3 regions of the Pseudomonas sp. GP01-A4 genome follow, and region 1 is predicted to be linked to each of the others. Evidence: predicted binding sites of a transcription regulator. Region 1 holds the regulator's gene; each other region holds the start of a gene.
The links. The regulator sigma-54, encoded in region 1, starts transcription at its own class of promoters, with help from an activator protein. The targets are predictions, from matches to a motif close to ANTGGCATNNANNTTGCTNT.
Positions count from the first base shown of each region.

Region 2: AC3WKX_RS02540 (circularly permuted type 2 ATP-grasp protein) is a predicted target of sigma-54. The motif match lies at 2,171-2,190, and genes of this name have one in related genera.
Region 3: glnK (P-II family nitrogen regulator) is a predicted target of sigma-54. The motif match lies at 2,086-2,105, and genes of this name have one in related genera.

Region 1 is NZ_JBYSWF010000019.1:22,815-27,402, forward strand. It holds gene AC3WKX_RS13550 (HPr family phosphocarrier protein) at 1-269, opposite strand, end outside; gene rapZ (RNase adapter RapZ) at 286-1,143, opposite strand; gene ptsN (PTS IIA-like nitrogen regulatory protein PtsN) at 1,146-1,610, opposite strand; gene hpf (ribosome hibernation-promoting factor, HPF/YfiA family) at 1,623-1,928, opposite strand; gene AC3WKX_RS13570 (RNA polymerase factor sigma-54) at 2,004-3,497, opposite strand; gene lptB (LPS export ABC transporter ATP-binding protein) at 3,682-4,407, opposite strand; gene lptA (lipopolysaccharide transport periplasmic protein LptA) at 4,407-4,588, opposite strand, start outside.
Region 2 is NZ_JBYSWF010000002.1:129,192-133,779, reverse strand. It holds gene AC3WKX_RS02560 (YkgJ family cysteine cluster protein) at 1-252, shown strand, start outside; gene AC3WKX_RS02555 (START domain-containing protein) at 297-902, shown strand; gene AC3WKX_RS02550 (hypothetical protein) at 982-1,242, shown strand; gene AC3WKX_RS02545 (ribonuclease E inhibitor RraB) at 1,456-1,797, shown strand; gene AC3WKX_RS02540 (circularly permuted type 2 ATP-grasp protein) at 2,223-3,632, shown strand; gene AC3WKX_RS02535 (alpha-E domain-containing protein) at 3,636-4,586, shown strand; gene AC3WKX_RS02530 (transglutaminase family protein) at 4,583-4,588, shown strand, end outside.
Region 3 is NZ_JBYSWF010000001.1:110,051-114,638, forward strand. It holds gene AC3WKX_RS00485 (LysR family transcriptional regulator) at 1-231, opposite strand, end outside; gene cfa (cyclopropane fatty acyl phospholipid synthase) at 495-1,577, shown strand; gene AC3WKX_RS00495 (accessory factor UbiK family protein) at 1,630-1,890, opposite strand; gene glnK (P-II family nitrogen regulator) at 2,313-2,651, shown strand; gene AC3WKX_RS00505 (ammonium transporter) at 2,686-4,026, shown strand; gene AC3WKX_RS00510 (secondary thiamine-phosphate synthase enzyme YjbQ) at 4,236-4,588, shown strand, end outside.

The sequences.
Region 1 (4,588 bases):
TCGCCCTCATCAAAGAAATTATTGATCAACGCTACCAGGGCATCCATCGCTTCCTGCTCTTGCTCGCCTTCGGTCTTCAAATGAATCTTCGTGCCCTTGCCCGCAGCCAGCATCATCATGGCCATGATGCTTTTGCCGTCGACCATGGATTCCGGGGTACGCCCGGCGCGGATCTGGCAAGGGAACTGCCCGGCGACGCCGACGAACTTGGCCGAGGCCCGGGCGTGCAGGCCCAGCTTGTTGATGATTTCAATTTCCAGAGCGGGCATCGCGGGGGTGTTCCTTTCAGCTGAGGTCGCGGTGGCGAACCTGGACGTTCTTGAGGGTTTGTTGCAGCACCTTGCCCAGGCGTTCGGTCAGGTAGACGGATCGGTGGTGGCCGCCGGTGCAGCCAATGGCGATGGTGACATAAGCCCGATTGCTGGCCGCAAAACGCGGCAGCCACTTGAGCAGGTAGCTGGAGATGTCCTGGTACATTTCCTCGACATCCGGTTGCGCCGCCAGGTACTCGGCCACAGGTTGGTCCAGCCCCGACTGATCGCGCAGTTCCGGCTTCCAGTACGGGTTGGGCAGGCAGCGCACATCGAACACCAGGTCGGCATCCACCGGCATGCCGCGCTTGAAACCGAACGACTCGACAAGGAACGCCGTGCCCGGCTCCGGCTGGTTCAGCAGACGCAGCTTGATCGCATCCCGCAGTTGATACAGGTTCAGGCTGGTGGTGTTGATCTTGAGGTCGGCCAGGTCAATGATCGGCCCCAGCAGTTTGGTCTCGTCCTCGATGGCTTCGGCCAGGGAACGATGAGGGCTGCTCAACGGGTGGCGGCGACGGGTTTCAGAGAAGCGCTTGAGCAGGGTCTCTTCGTCGGCGTCCAGGTACAGCACATCGCAATGGATATGCTTGGCCCGCACTTCTTCGAGCAGTTCAGGAAAGCGTGTGAGGTGGCTGGGCAGGTTGCGGGCGTCGATCGACACGGCGACCAGCGGTTGCGCCAACTCGGTATGAATCAGCGCGCGTTCCGCCAGTTCCGGTAGCAGGCCGGCGGGCAGGTTGTCGATGCAATAGAAGCCGTTGTCCTCAAGAACATTGAGGGCCGTGCTTTTACCTGAGCCGGAACGGCCGCTGACGATGATCAAACGCATGATTAATGCCCGTTTTGTTCATCCAGGACAACCTGGTAGAGCGCCTCATTGCTTGAGGCACTACGCAGTTTGTCGCGTACGTCCTTGCGGTCGAGCATGCTGGCGATCTGCCGAAGCAGTTCCAGGTGCGCATCGGTGGCAGCTTGCGGGACCAGCAGCACGAACAGCAGGTCGACCGGCGCGCCGTCGATGGCGTCGAAATCGATAGGGGCGTCCAGGTGCAGCAGGGCGCTGACTGGAGACTCACAGCCTTGCAGGCGGCAGTGAGGAATGGCGATGCCGTTGCCAAAGCCGGTGGAGCCGAGCTTTTCACGGGCGATCAGGGCCTCGTACACAGCTTGCGTATCCAGTTCGGGCACTTCGCGGCCGATCAGGTTGGCAATTTGTTCGAGGGCGCGCTTTTTACTGCCGCCCGGCACGTTCACGAGGGAACGGCCGGGGGTCAGGATGGTTTCAAGTCGGATCATGGGTGGGGAGTGTTAGCGGCCAGTGCCTTGAAGAAGGCTCTGCTGCTTTTCCTTATGCTTTTTAAGTTGGCGGTCAAGCTTGTCTGTGAGCAAGTCGATTGATGCATACATGTCTTCATGTTCGGCATTGGCGACCACTTCGCCACCGGGTATCTGAAGTGTCGCTTCGATTTTCTGCTGAAGCTTGTCGACCTTCATGATGACCTGAACGTTGGTGATCTTGTCGAAATGGCCCTCAAGCTTCTTCAGCTTCAGCTCGACGTATTCGCGCAATGGAGGGGTGACTTCTACATGGTGTCCACTGATGTTGACTTGCATACAGCTTCTCCTTCGTTGCCAGTGCATAAAGCGGCGGGTAGGAATACCCGCCACTGGAACGCTATGGCCCGCCCGTCACATCAAACGCTTACGCTCGCTGGAAGGCGCGATCCCTAGGGACTCGCGGTACTTGGCGACGGTTCGACGGGCGACCTGAATGCCTTGTGCCTCCAGTAAACCAGCGATCTTGCTGTCACTCAACGGCTTTTTCTGATTTTCCGCGGCAACCAGTTTTTTGATGATCGCGCGGATCGCCGTGGACGAGCATTCGCCGCCTTCGGAGGTGCTGACGTGGCTGGAGAAAAAGTATTTCAGCTCATATATACCCCGTGGGGTATGCATGAATTTTTGCGTGGTCACCCGGGAAATAGTTGATTCGTGCATGCCCACCGCCTCGGCGATGTCGTGCAGTACCAGCGGCTTCATTGCTTCATCGCCGTATTCCAGGAAGCCGCGCTGGTGCTCGACGATCTGGGTGGCGACTTTCATCAGGGTTTCGTTGCGGCTTTGCAGGCTCTTGATGAACCAGCGGGCTTCCTGCAGTTGGTTACGCATGAAGGTGTTATCGGCGCTGGTGTCGGCGCGGCGCACAAAACCTGCGTATTGCGGATTGACCCGCAGGCGCGGCACCGATTCCTGGTTCAGCTCCACCAGCCAGCGTTCGTTGTCCTTGCGCACAATCACGTCGGGCACGACATATTCGGCTTCGCTGGACTCGATCTGCGAGCCCGGGCGTGGGTTGAGGCTCTGCACCAGCTCGATGATCTGGCGCAGGTCATCTTCCTTGAGCTTCATGCGGCGCATCAACTGGCTGTAGTCGCGGCTGCCCAGCAGGTCGATATAGTCGGTGACCAGGCGCTGCGCTTCGCTCAGCCAAGGCGTCTTGGCCGGCAATTGGCGCAGTTGCAGCAGCAGGCACTCGCTGAGGTTGCGGGCGCCGATGCCGGCCGGCTCGAATTGCTGGATGCGGTGCAGGACGGCTTCGATTTCGTCCAGTTCGATGTCCAGTTCCGGGTCGAACGCCTCGAGGATCTCCTCAAGGGTCTCGTCCAGGTAGCCCTGGTTGTTGATGCAATCGATCAGGGTCACGGCGATCAGGCGATCGGTATCGGACATCGGTGCCAGGTTCAGCTGCCAGAGCAAATGGCTTTGCAGGCTCTCGCCGGCTGATGTGCGGGTGGTGAAGTCCCACTCGTCGTCATCGTTGCTGGGCAGGCTGCTGGCGCTGGTCTGGTAGACGTCTTCCCAGGCGGTATCCACGGGAAGTTCGTTGGGAATGCGTTCGTTCCATTCGCCTTCCTCAAGGTTATCCACCGTAGGGGCGGTTTCCTGGTAGGAGGGTTCCTGTACGTCGGGGTTGGGCTTTTGCTCGATGTTGTCGGCCAGCGGGTCTGCATTATCGAAGTCGTCGCCTTCTTCCTGGCGTTCGAGCATCGGATTGGACTCCAGGGCCTCCTGGATTTCCTGTTGCAGGTCCAGGGTCGACAATTGGAGCAGGCGGATGGCCTGTTGCAGCTGCGGTGTCATCGTCAGCTGCTGGCCCATTCTCAGGACTAGCGATGGTTTCATGGCAGGGGCTTAACACCTTATTCGCCGGCGCAATGCGCCATCCACGACAGGGCGCGTGAGCGCCAAACATAAGCAAATTATATGCCTGATATCGGGGGCTTTGCCTAGAGCGCGGTAACAATAAAAATACTGAGGTTTTTATTGACTACCGCGCTCCATGGCGAATGGCCTGATACCACCGTGTTTACAGGCGGAACTCGTGACCCAGATACACTTCCTTGACCAGTTCGTTGGCCAGGATAGTGGCAGAGTCACCTTCGGCAATCAGCTGTCCATCGTTGACGATGTAGGCGGTTTCGCAGATATCGAGCGTCTCACGGACGTTGTGGTCGGTGATCAAAACACCGATGCCCTTGGCCTTGAGATGATGGATGATCTGCTTGATGTCGCCGACCGAGATCGGGTCGACACCGGCGAAAGGTTCGTCCAGCAGGATGAACTTGGGCGCCGTGGCCAGCGCGCGGGCGATTTCCACACGACGACGCTCGCCGCCGGAAAGGCTCATGCCGAGGTTGTCGCGAATGTGGTTGATGTGGAATTCCTGCAGCAGGCTTTCCAGCTCTTTCTTGCGCCCGGCGCGGTCGAGTTCCTTGCGGGTCTCGAGGATGGCCATGATGTTGTCGGAAACCGACAGTTTGCGGAAGATCGATGCTTCCTGGGGAAGATAGCCGATACCCGCTTGCGCACGGCCGTGCATAGGCTGGTGGCTCACGTCCAGGTCGTCGATCAGGACGCGGCCTTGATCGGCCTGCACCAGGCCGACGATCATGTAGAAGCAGGTGGTCTTGCCGGCACCGTTGGGGCCGAGCAAACCGACGATCTGGCCGCTGTCGATCGACAGGCTGACGTCACGCACGACCTGACGGCTTTTATAAGCCTTGGCCAGATGCTGGGCTTTCAGGGTTGCCATTAATTCGCCTTCTTCGCGTCGGGTTTCGGCGCCGGCTGGGCTGCGCCCGGTTTCTGCTTCGGCTGGATAACCATGTCGATACGCGGCTTCGGCGTGCTGATTTTCGAGCCGGTAGCACGGCCGGCCTGGGCGATCTGCTTCACCGTGTCGTAGACGATTTTTTCGCCGTCGGTGGTGTTGC
Region 2 (4,588 bases), on a different contig from region 1:
AAATGCCGTGAAGGCTGTGGCGCTTGCTGCATTGCCCCATCCATCAGTTCTCCGTTGCCGGGAATGCCTGCCGGCAAACCGGCGGGCGAACGCTGCCTGCATCTTTCGGTCGAACAACTGTGCCAGTTGTTTGGCCAGCCTGAGCGGCCCGCAGTGTGTAGTTCGTTCCAGGCGGATATCGAGGTCTGCGGCAGTAGCCAGGCAGAAGCGATCAGGTTGATCGGCTGGTGGGAACAGATGACGGCGGCTTAGTGGGCTGTTCAAAGTACTGAACTTCAACAATAAGGAATAAGACCATGGGTTCACTGAAACGAATTGCTGTGTTGTGCGGTTTTACCGCGTTGTTCGCTGCCGCAGCGCATGCTGAAGACTGGCAGACGGCCAAGGATGAAGACGGCATCAAAGTGTCCTTGAGTGAAATTGCCGGTTCCAAGTACAAGGCTTATCGCGGTGTGACGACCATCAAGGCGCCGCTGGCCAAGATCCAGGCGCTGCAGGAAGACGTGGCGGGGGCCTGCTCCTGGATCCACGAATGCAAGTCGCAGAAACTGCTCAAGCAGGAAGGCGACAAGAGCTGGACCTACACCCAGTTCAAGGCACCGTTCCCGGTGACCGATCGTGACTCGATCCTGGAAATCACCACCACCAAGGCTGCCGACGGCACCGTCACCCGCAAGCTGTTGGAAGTGCCGACCTACCAGCCAGAAGTCAAAGGCTATGTGCGCGTAGCCCAGGTCGATGGTTACTGGAAGCTGGTGCCTAAAGGCGACAACCTGACCGAAGTGACCTACCAGGTGCACACCGAGCCAGGTGGCAGCGTGCCGTCTTGGTTGGCCAACAAGTTCGTGGTGGACGCACCGTTCAACACCTTGAAAGCCCTGAAAGAACACGCTGAAAAATAACTGCAGTTGATCAGGTGCCTCCTGCCTTGAGTGGAACGATTTCCAGGCCCTCAAGGTCCAGATAGATGTAAGCCCACCCATGGGTTTTATCGAGGAGGCTCTGATGCCAAAGTGGAACGTTTCCTTCACCAATGATCATGGTGAGTCGGTAGTCGAGCAATTCGAGTGCGAGCAGAAACCCACGCTTGAAGAAGCCGCGCGCCTGGTTCGCGCCCGCGTATCACCGGTGCTGGAGGAACTGGATCTCAACGATCTGGAGGGGCGTATTGCCGAACCCACGGTCAAGATTCTGAAAGATCAAAACAGCATCAAAGACCTCAAGGTCGACCCCGCCGCCTGAACATTCCCTGTACGCCTTTAAACAGACTCTGGTGGAGGTGATAGCTTCGCGCTACTCTGCAATGGAGATCAGCGAATGAATCGCTAAGGTCTGGTCTTGTCAGCTACATGCTTGTCTCCCAGCGGCGACGTCACTGCCGTAACACCCGCGCCCTTGCAGCGCGGGCCTTGGGAAGCACGGAAAGTCTATCCATCGGTTTGAGGAGGACGTTTCATGAGCACAGCCTATCAAGAAGACATCAGCACCAACGTGTTGCGCCGCATGAAAGAGGGCGGCTTTGACTTCTCGCGTTTCCATCCCATCGAGTTCTACGCCATTTTCCCGGATGAGGAACGTGCGCGGCGGGCTGCGGGTCGGTTTCGTGGGGAATCCCTGAATGCCCAGGTCAGCGCACGGGATGACGGCGCCTGGTACCTGGAATTGAGCAAAATCATGTTCGCCACCTACGACGGCATAGGAGACTTCGAGCAGGACTTTGAGGCGGTGGTCGAGCCCTTGGGCGGAATCATCGAGGGATGGGGCGTGAAACAGGAGGTGCGTGGGTTACCCATGTAGCGACATGAGCAACAACACAGCGTATCGGCTGACCTTTGGGTCGGCCGTTTTTGTTTCTGGCGCGGGAAAAATCCTACGCAAAAAAAAGCCACCCGAGCAGGGTGGCCAAAGGGAAGATCGCAAAGGAGGAGAGCGATTCGGTACAAACGGTAATGCGCAATGGATGAGGCTGTAGGACGCGTCCTGTTCAGCTGATGGAGGTGATTATCCGCGGGGTTTGCCGGGCAGTGAAATCAACTCTGACTATGCTGGTGATAGTCATGGCCTGCATTGCAATGAGGCGCCGCCCATGACAGCGGGCATTTGCTGCACCGGGACGGTGCGATGAGACCTGCGTCTATATCCAACTGATTGATACTTAAGTGTTTATGCCGCTGGCACGGGCCTTGCGATGGTTCTGGCGTCCGGGTGACAAGGAGTACGGCATGATCCGCACTTATTATGATGAGATGTACGACGGGGCAGGGCAGGTGCGCCCCCATTACCGCGAATTCGCCCGCTGGTTGGCCGACACGCCGGCCGAACTGCTGGCCCAGCGCCGGCGCGAAGCCGATTTGCTGTTTCACCGGGCCGGTATCACCTTCACCTTGTATGGCGATGAGCAAGGTACCGAGCGCCTGATCCCCTTCGACACGATCCCCCGCAGCATCCCGGCCAGTGAATGGCGGATCGTCGAGCGCGGCTGCATCCAGCGGGTCAAGGCGCTGAACATGTTCCTCGCCGACCTCTACCACGAACAACGCATTATCAAGGCCGGGATCATCCCCGCCGAGCAAGTCCTGGCCAACGAGCAGTACCAGTTGGCGATGCAGGGCCTGGACCTGCATCGGGATATCTATTCCCACATCTCAGGTGTCGACCTCGTACGCGATGGCGACGGCACTTACTACGTCCTCGAAGACAATCTGCGTACTCCCAGCGGCGTGAGCTACATGCTCGAAGACCGCAAGATGATGATGCGCCTGTTCCCCGAACTGTTCGCGGCCCAGCGCATCGCGCCCATCGACCACTATCCCAACCTGTTGCTCGACACCCTGAAAAGCTCCAGCCCGCTGGATAATCCCAGTGTGGTGGTGCTGACGCCTGGGCGTTTCAACAGTGCGTTCTTCGAGCATGCATTCCTGGCCCGGGAAATGGGCGTGGAACTGGTGGAAGGCGCCGACCTGTTCGTGCGTGATGACCGCGTGTTCATGCGCACCACCGATGGTCCCAAGGCGGTGGATGTGATCTACCGTCGCCTCGACGACGCGTTCCTCGACCCGCTGGCCTTCAACCCGGACTCCATGCTCGGCGTACCGGGCCTGCTGGCGGCGTATCGCTCGGGCAACGTGGTGTTGGCCAATGCCATCGGCACCGGGGTGGCGGATGACAAGTCGGTGTACCCCTTCGTCACCGAGATGATCCGTTTTTACCTGGATGAAGAACCGATCCTGAAGAATGTTCCGACGTTCCAGTGCCGTAATCCCAGTGAACTGTCCCACGTACTGGCCAACCTTCCGCAACTGGTGGTGAAGGAAACCCAGGGCTCCGGTGGCTATGGCATGTTGGTCGGCCCGGCCGCCTCGGCGGCGGAAATCGAAGCCTTCCGCGCACGTATCAAGGCCAAGCCCCACGCCTATATCGCGCAACCGACCCTGTGCCTGTCGACATGCCCGACCTTCGTCGAAAACGGCATCGCGCCACGCCACATCGACCTGCGCCCGTTTGTGCTGCAAGGCAAGGAAACCCGTGTGGTGCCCGGCGGCCTGACTCGTGTGGCGCTGCGGGAAGGTTCGCTGGTGGTCAACTCGTCCCAGGGCGGCGGCACCAAAGACACCTGGGTGGTCGAGGATTGAAATATGTTGAGTAGAACTGCCTCGGATTTGTATTGGATGTCACGCTACCTGGAGCGCGCGGAAAACCTCGCGCGGATGCTCGATGTCAGTTATTCGCTGTCGCTGATGCCCCAGGACGGGCGCGGCGATGGCCTGCATGAACTGGCGATGCCGCTGCTGATCACCGGCACCCTCGACGATTACCGCGAGCGCCACGGTGAACTGCACGCCGAACGCCTGCTGCACTTCTTCGCCCTGGATGCTGCCAACCCGGCCAGCATCTACAGCTGCCTCGGCGCTGCACGCGCCAGTGCCCATGCCGTGCGTGGGCGAATCACCGCCGACATGTGGGAAAACATCAACGCCACCTGGCTGGAAATTCGCGACATCGCCCAGCAAGGCCTGAGCCGCTACGGCATGAGCCGGTTCTGCGAGTGGGTCAAGGAACGTTCCCACCTGTTCCGCGGTGCCACCTACGGCACCATCATGCGTAACGACGCCTTTCGTTTTATTCGCCTGGGCACCTTTATCGAGCGCGCCGACAACACCCTGCGCTTGCTCGACGCCCGCTATGAAATGGCCGGCGACCAGGCCGAAGCGGTCACCGATGGTACCGCCCATGCCTACTATCAATGGAGTGCGTTGTTGCGGGCGTTGTCGTCGTTCGAGGCCTACACCGAGATCTACCGTGATGCCCCCGGCGCCCGGCAAGTCGCCGAACTGTTGCTGCTGCGCGCCGACGTGCCGCGGTCGCTGCGGGCCTGCAGTGAAGAGATCGACCAGATCCTTGGCAGCCTGCCCGGCATCAACGGTCGCCCGGCCCAACGCCTGGCAGCGGAAATGGACGCACGCCTGCGCTATACAGCCATCGACGAAATTCTCGAGGAAGGCCTGCACGCTTGGCTGACCGACTTCATCCCGCTCGTGCGCGAGTTGGGCGATGCTATTTACAGTTCCTACCTGGAGGCGGCATGAGA
Region 3 (4,588 bases), on a different contig from region 1:
TTCATCGTGCAGCGCGATCATTTCCTTGGCGCGCTTGAGCACAATTTCCCCGGCGTCCGTCAGGGTGAAGCGTTTTCCCATGCGGTCGAGCAGCTTCAGGCCAAGGCTCGACTCCAATTGCTGCACCATCTTGCTGACTGTTGGCTGGGTCAGGTGCAGCTTCACAGCGGCTTTGGTAAAGCTCTGCTGGTCGACGACTTCTACGAAATAACGGAGCGCCCGGATGTCCATCTTGCATTCCAATTTTGCATGGTTTTCATAATATTAATTCATTATATCTTTAAAAAATGGCTGGATAAGATTTGTTACATCTGTTCCCAGCCAGCGCTTCCATGACGCCTTAAGGGCCTTGCCAGACGCTTCCATGGCCAGATTTCTCGCAGTGTATGAATCAAAGGCAACGCTATTTCTGGAGAGCAACTGTGCTTAACAAAACGCGTCATTCTTTTTCCGGTTCTGATGAGATGTCTCAGGGAGCGCGCTTCGTTAAGGAGTTGCTGGCGCAGGCGCAGATCGAGGTCAACGGGCCATCGGCTGCCGATATGCAACTGCACCACAGTGCCACATTTGATCTCGCCCTGGCCAAGGGCAATCTGGGCCTTGGCGAAGACTACATGGATGGCGGCTGGGACGCCGAGGCGCTGGATGAGTTTTTTTTCCGCCTCATGCGCTCCGGCGTGATCGACCAGGCCAACCCGGCCACCTTGTTGTTTCACGCGTTCAGCTCCCGCTGGCTGAACCTGCAAAACAAGAAACGCGCCTGGCAAGTCGGCGAAGCACATTACGACCTCGGCAATGACTTCTACGCGCGCATGCTCGACTCGCGCATGACCTACACCTGTGGCTACTGGAAAGATGCCACCACCCTGGAGCAGGCGCAGTTCGCCAAGCTGGACCTGATCTGTAAAAAACTGGGGCTCAAGCCGGGCATGCGCGTGCTGGATATCGGCTGTGGCTGGGGCAGTTTCATGAGCCATGCGGCCGAGCACTACGGGGTCGAGTGTGTCGGCGTGACCATCTCCAAGGAGCAGGCGGAGTGGGGGCGGGCCAAGTATTCACATCTGCCGATCGAGTTTCGTCTGCAGGACTATCGGGATATCGACGAGCAGTTCGACCATATCGCCAGTGTCGGCATGTTCGAGCATGTGGGGCGCAAGAACCATCGGGCGTATATGGAGGTCGCCAACCGCTGCCTGAAAGACGATGGGTTGTTCCTGCTACACACTATCGGCAAGAACCAACGCAACAGCACGCCGGATCCGTGGATCGACAAATACATCTTTCCCAACGGTGATTTGCCCTCGATCGGGCAGATCGGCGACGCCATGGACGGGTTATTTGTTGCCGAGGATTTGCACAACTTTGGCGCCGACTACGACAAGACGCTGATGGCCTGGTGCGAAAACTTCGAACTGGCGTGGCCGGATTTCGCAGACACCTTTGGCCAGCGCTTCTACCGGATGTGGCGCTATTACCTGCTGTCGTGTGCAGGGGCGTTTCGCGCGCGGGATATCCAGCTGTGGCAGTGGGTATTGTCGAAGAAGGGGGTTGTCGGCGGGTATCAGCGGGTGAGCTGAGGGTTGCAACGGTTTAACGGGGACAGGTGAAACCTGCCCCGGTTGGGCCGGCTTATTCGGCGGCAGGCGTCAATCGCGCTTCCAGCTCCGCCACCTTGGCCTCAAGGCTTTCCAACCGCGCCCGAGTGCGCGCCAGCACCACCATCTGGCTATCAAACTCTTCCCGGCTTACCAGGTCCAGCTTGCTGAAACCGCTTTGCAGCAGCGCCTTGAACTGGCTTTCAATTTCATTGCGTGGCAGCGGCGTGTCGCTGCTGAACAGGCGGGAGGCGTGGCCGCTCAGGGCGTCGAGGAGGTCTTTGGGCGCGAGCATGGGAAATAGTCCGGAAAATCTGTTGGCCGGCAGTGTATCACGCAGCGTCTATAGTCTTTTCCAGCCCCTGCGGCGCACGCTTTTCGCGCATGAGGACGGGCGGTCGCGCACCGTTTTCGTGCGTATCTTCGCTGTCGTGGCGCCCGGTAGGTGGGCACAGGCGAACAAAGGACTGATTTCAGTGATTTTTACGGAGCTGGCAAGCTTTCTGCTTAGACGATCATGACCCATGCACTGATGCAGTCGCTGTGACGATGCAGTGCGCCGACGGACCAGCGGTACATGTTTCGTCACCAGTGGTTAGCGAGCGTCGCAATGGCAAATGCCAGGGCGACGAAGCGTTACAAAGCCAGGCACTGCGCTTAGACTTGAGACGGGTTTGTTTTCCTGGGGCAAGTCCACCAATTCGGGAGAGAGTTTTCATGAAGCTAGTCACTGCCATCATCAAGCCGTTCAAGTTGGACGATGTACGCGAGTCACTGTCCGAGATCGGCGTGCAGGGCATTACCGTTACTGAGGTCAAAGGCTTCGGTCGGCAGAAGGGTCACACCGAGCTGTATCGCGGCGCGGAATACGTGGTCGATTTCCTGCCAAAGGTGAAGATTGATGTCGCCATTGACGACAAGGATCTTGACCGGGTTATCGAGGCGATAACCAAGGCCGCCAACACCGGCAAGATCGGTGACGGCAAGATCTTCGTGGTCAATCTGGAACAGGCTATTCGCATCCGTACCGGCGAAACCGATACCGACGCAATCTAAGCCGCCAAACCCCAACGCCCCAGGAGAAAACAATATGACTCTGCGTAAATTCGCAGGGCTAGGAGCCCTGTTGTCCCTCGTAATGCCGGCCCTGGCCATGGCGGCGGACCCAGTACCTGCTCCAGTCCTCAATTCCGGCGACACCGCGTGGATGCTCACGTCCACCGCGCTGGTGCTGTTCATGACCATTCCAGGCCTCGCGCTGTTCTACGGCGGCATGGTTCGCTCCAAAAACATTCTTTCCGTGATGATGCAGTGCTTTGCCATCACCGGCCTGATCACCATCCTGTGGTTCGTGTACGGCTACAGCATGGCGTTCGACACCACCGGTATGGAAGCAGGCGTCGTCAACCTCAACTCGTTTGTGGGAGGCTTGTCCAAACTGTTCCTCTCGGGTGTGACCCCGGCCAGCATCACCGGCCCGGCGGCGTTGTTCCCTGAGGCCGTGTTCGTGACCTTCCAGATGACCTTCGCGATCATCACCCCGGCGCTGATCGTCGGTGCATTCGCCGAGCGGATGAAGTTCTCCGCGATGCTGATCTTCATGGGCGTCTGGTTCACCCTGGTCTACGCACCGATTGCCCACATGGTGTGGGGCGGTCCGGGTTCGTTGCTGGGCGACTGGGGCGTGCTGGACTTCGCAGGCGGCACCGTGGTGCACATCAACGCCGGTGTGGCCGGCCTGGTAGCGTGCCTGGTACTCGGCAAGCGTAAAGGCTTCCCAACCACCCCAATGGCCCCGCACAACCTCGGTTACACCCTGGTGGGCGCGGCGATGCTGTGGGTCGGCTGGTTCGGCTTCAACGCGGGCTCCGCTGCTGCGGCCAACGGCACTGCCGGCATGGCGATGCTGGTGACCCAGATCGCTACCGCTGCTGCGGCCCTGGGCTGGATGTTCGCCGAGTGGGTCACCCACGGTAAGCCAAGCGCACTGGGCATCGCCTCGGGTGTGGTTGCGGGCCTGGTGGCAATCACCCCAGCCGCTGGCACCGTGGGCCCGATGGGCGCCCTGGTGATCGGCCTGGCTGCCGGTGTGGTGTGCTTCTTCTGCGCCACTACCCTGAAACGCAAACTGGGCTACGACGACTCCCTGGACGCCTTCGGCGTGCACGGTATCGGCGGTATCCTCGGCGCGATCCTGACCGGCGTGTTCGCCGCACCGTCGATGGGTGGCTTCAACGCCGCTACTACCGACATTGCCGCACAGGTCTGGGTTCAGGCCAAAGGCGTCGGCTTCACCGTCATCTACACCGCTATCGTGACGTACATCATCCTCAAGGTGCTGGACGTGGTGATGGGCCTGCGGGTGACCGAAGAAGAAGAGGCGGTTGGCCTCGATCTGGCGCAACACAACGAGCGCGGCTACAACTTGTAAGTACGCGAAAAAAAGATGCCCGGCTTGCCGGGCATTTTTTTGCCTTGGGTTTGTCTGTGGCTAAAGGTGTATGGGTTTTTTTGCGACTTTGTGATGGGATCCGCACTGCACTTTTCAGTGTGCGAATGTCTTACAGGCATGTAGGCGTATTCGGCACTTTGTTTTTTCCCTGAGCGCGCTAGAATGCGCGCCGATAGGCGGAGAACTGTATGTGGCAACAGACCCTGATAACCCTGCGGGCCAAGCCCCGGGGCTTTCATCTGGTGACGGACGAGTTGCTCGCCGGCCTGCCTGAATTGAAGGCCTGTCGGGTGGGACTGTTGCATTTGTGGCTGCAGCACACCTCGGCCTCGTTGACGGTCAACGAGAATGCCGACCCGGCGGTTCGCCGTGACTTCGAGCGTTTTTTCAATGCGCTGGTGCCGCAAGGCACGGCGGGATATGAACACAACGACGAGGGTCCGGATGATCTGCCGGCGCACTTCAAGGCCAGTCTGCTGGGCTGTCAGCTGAGTTTGCCGGTAAGGGCCGGCCGCTTGGCGATGGGGACCTGGCAAGGTGT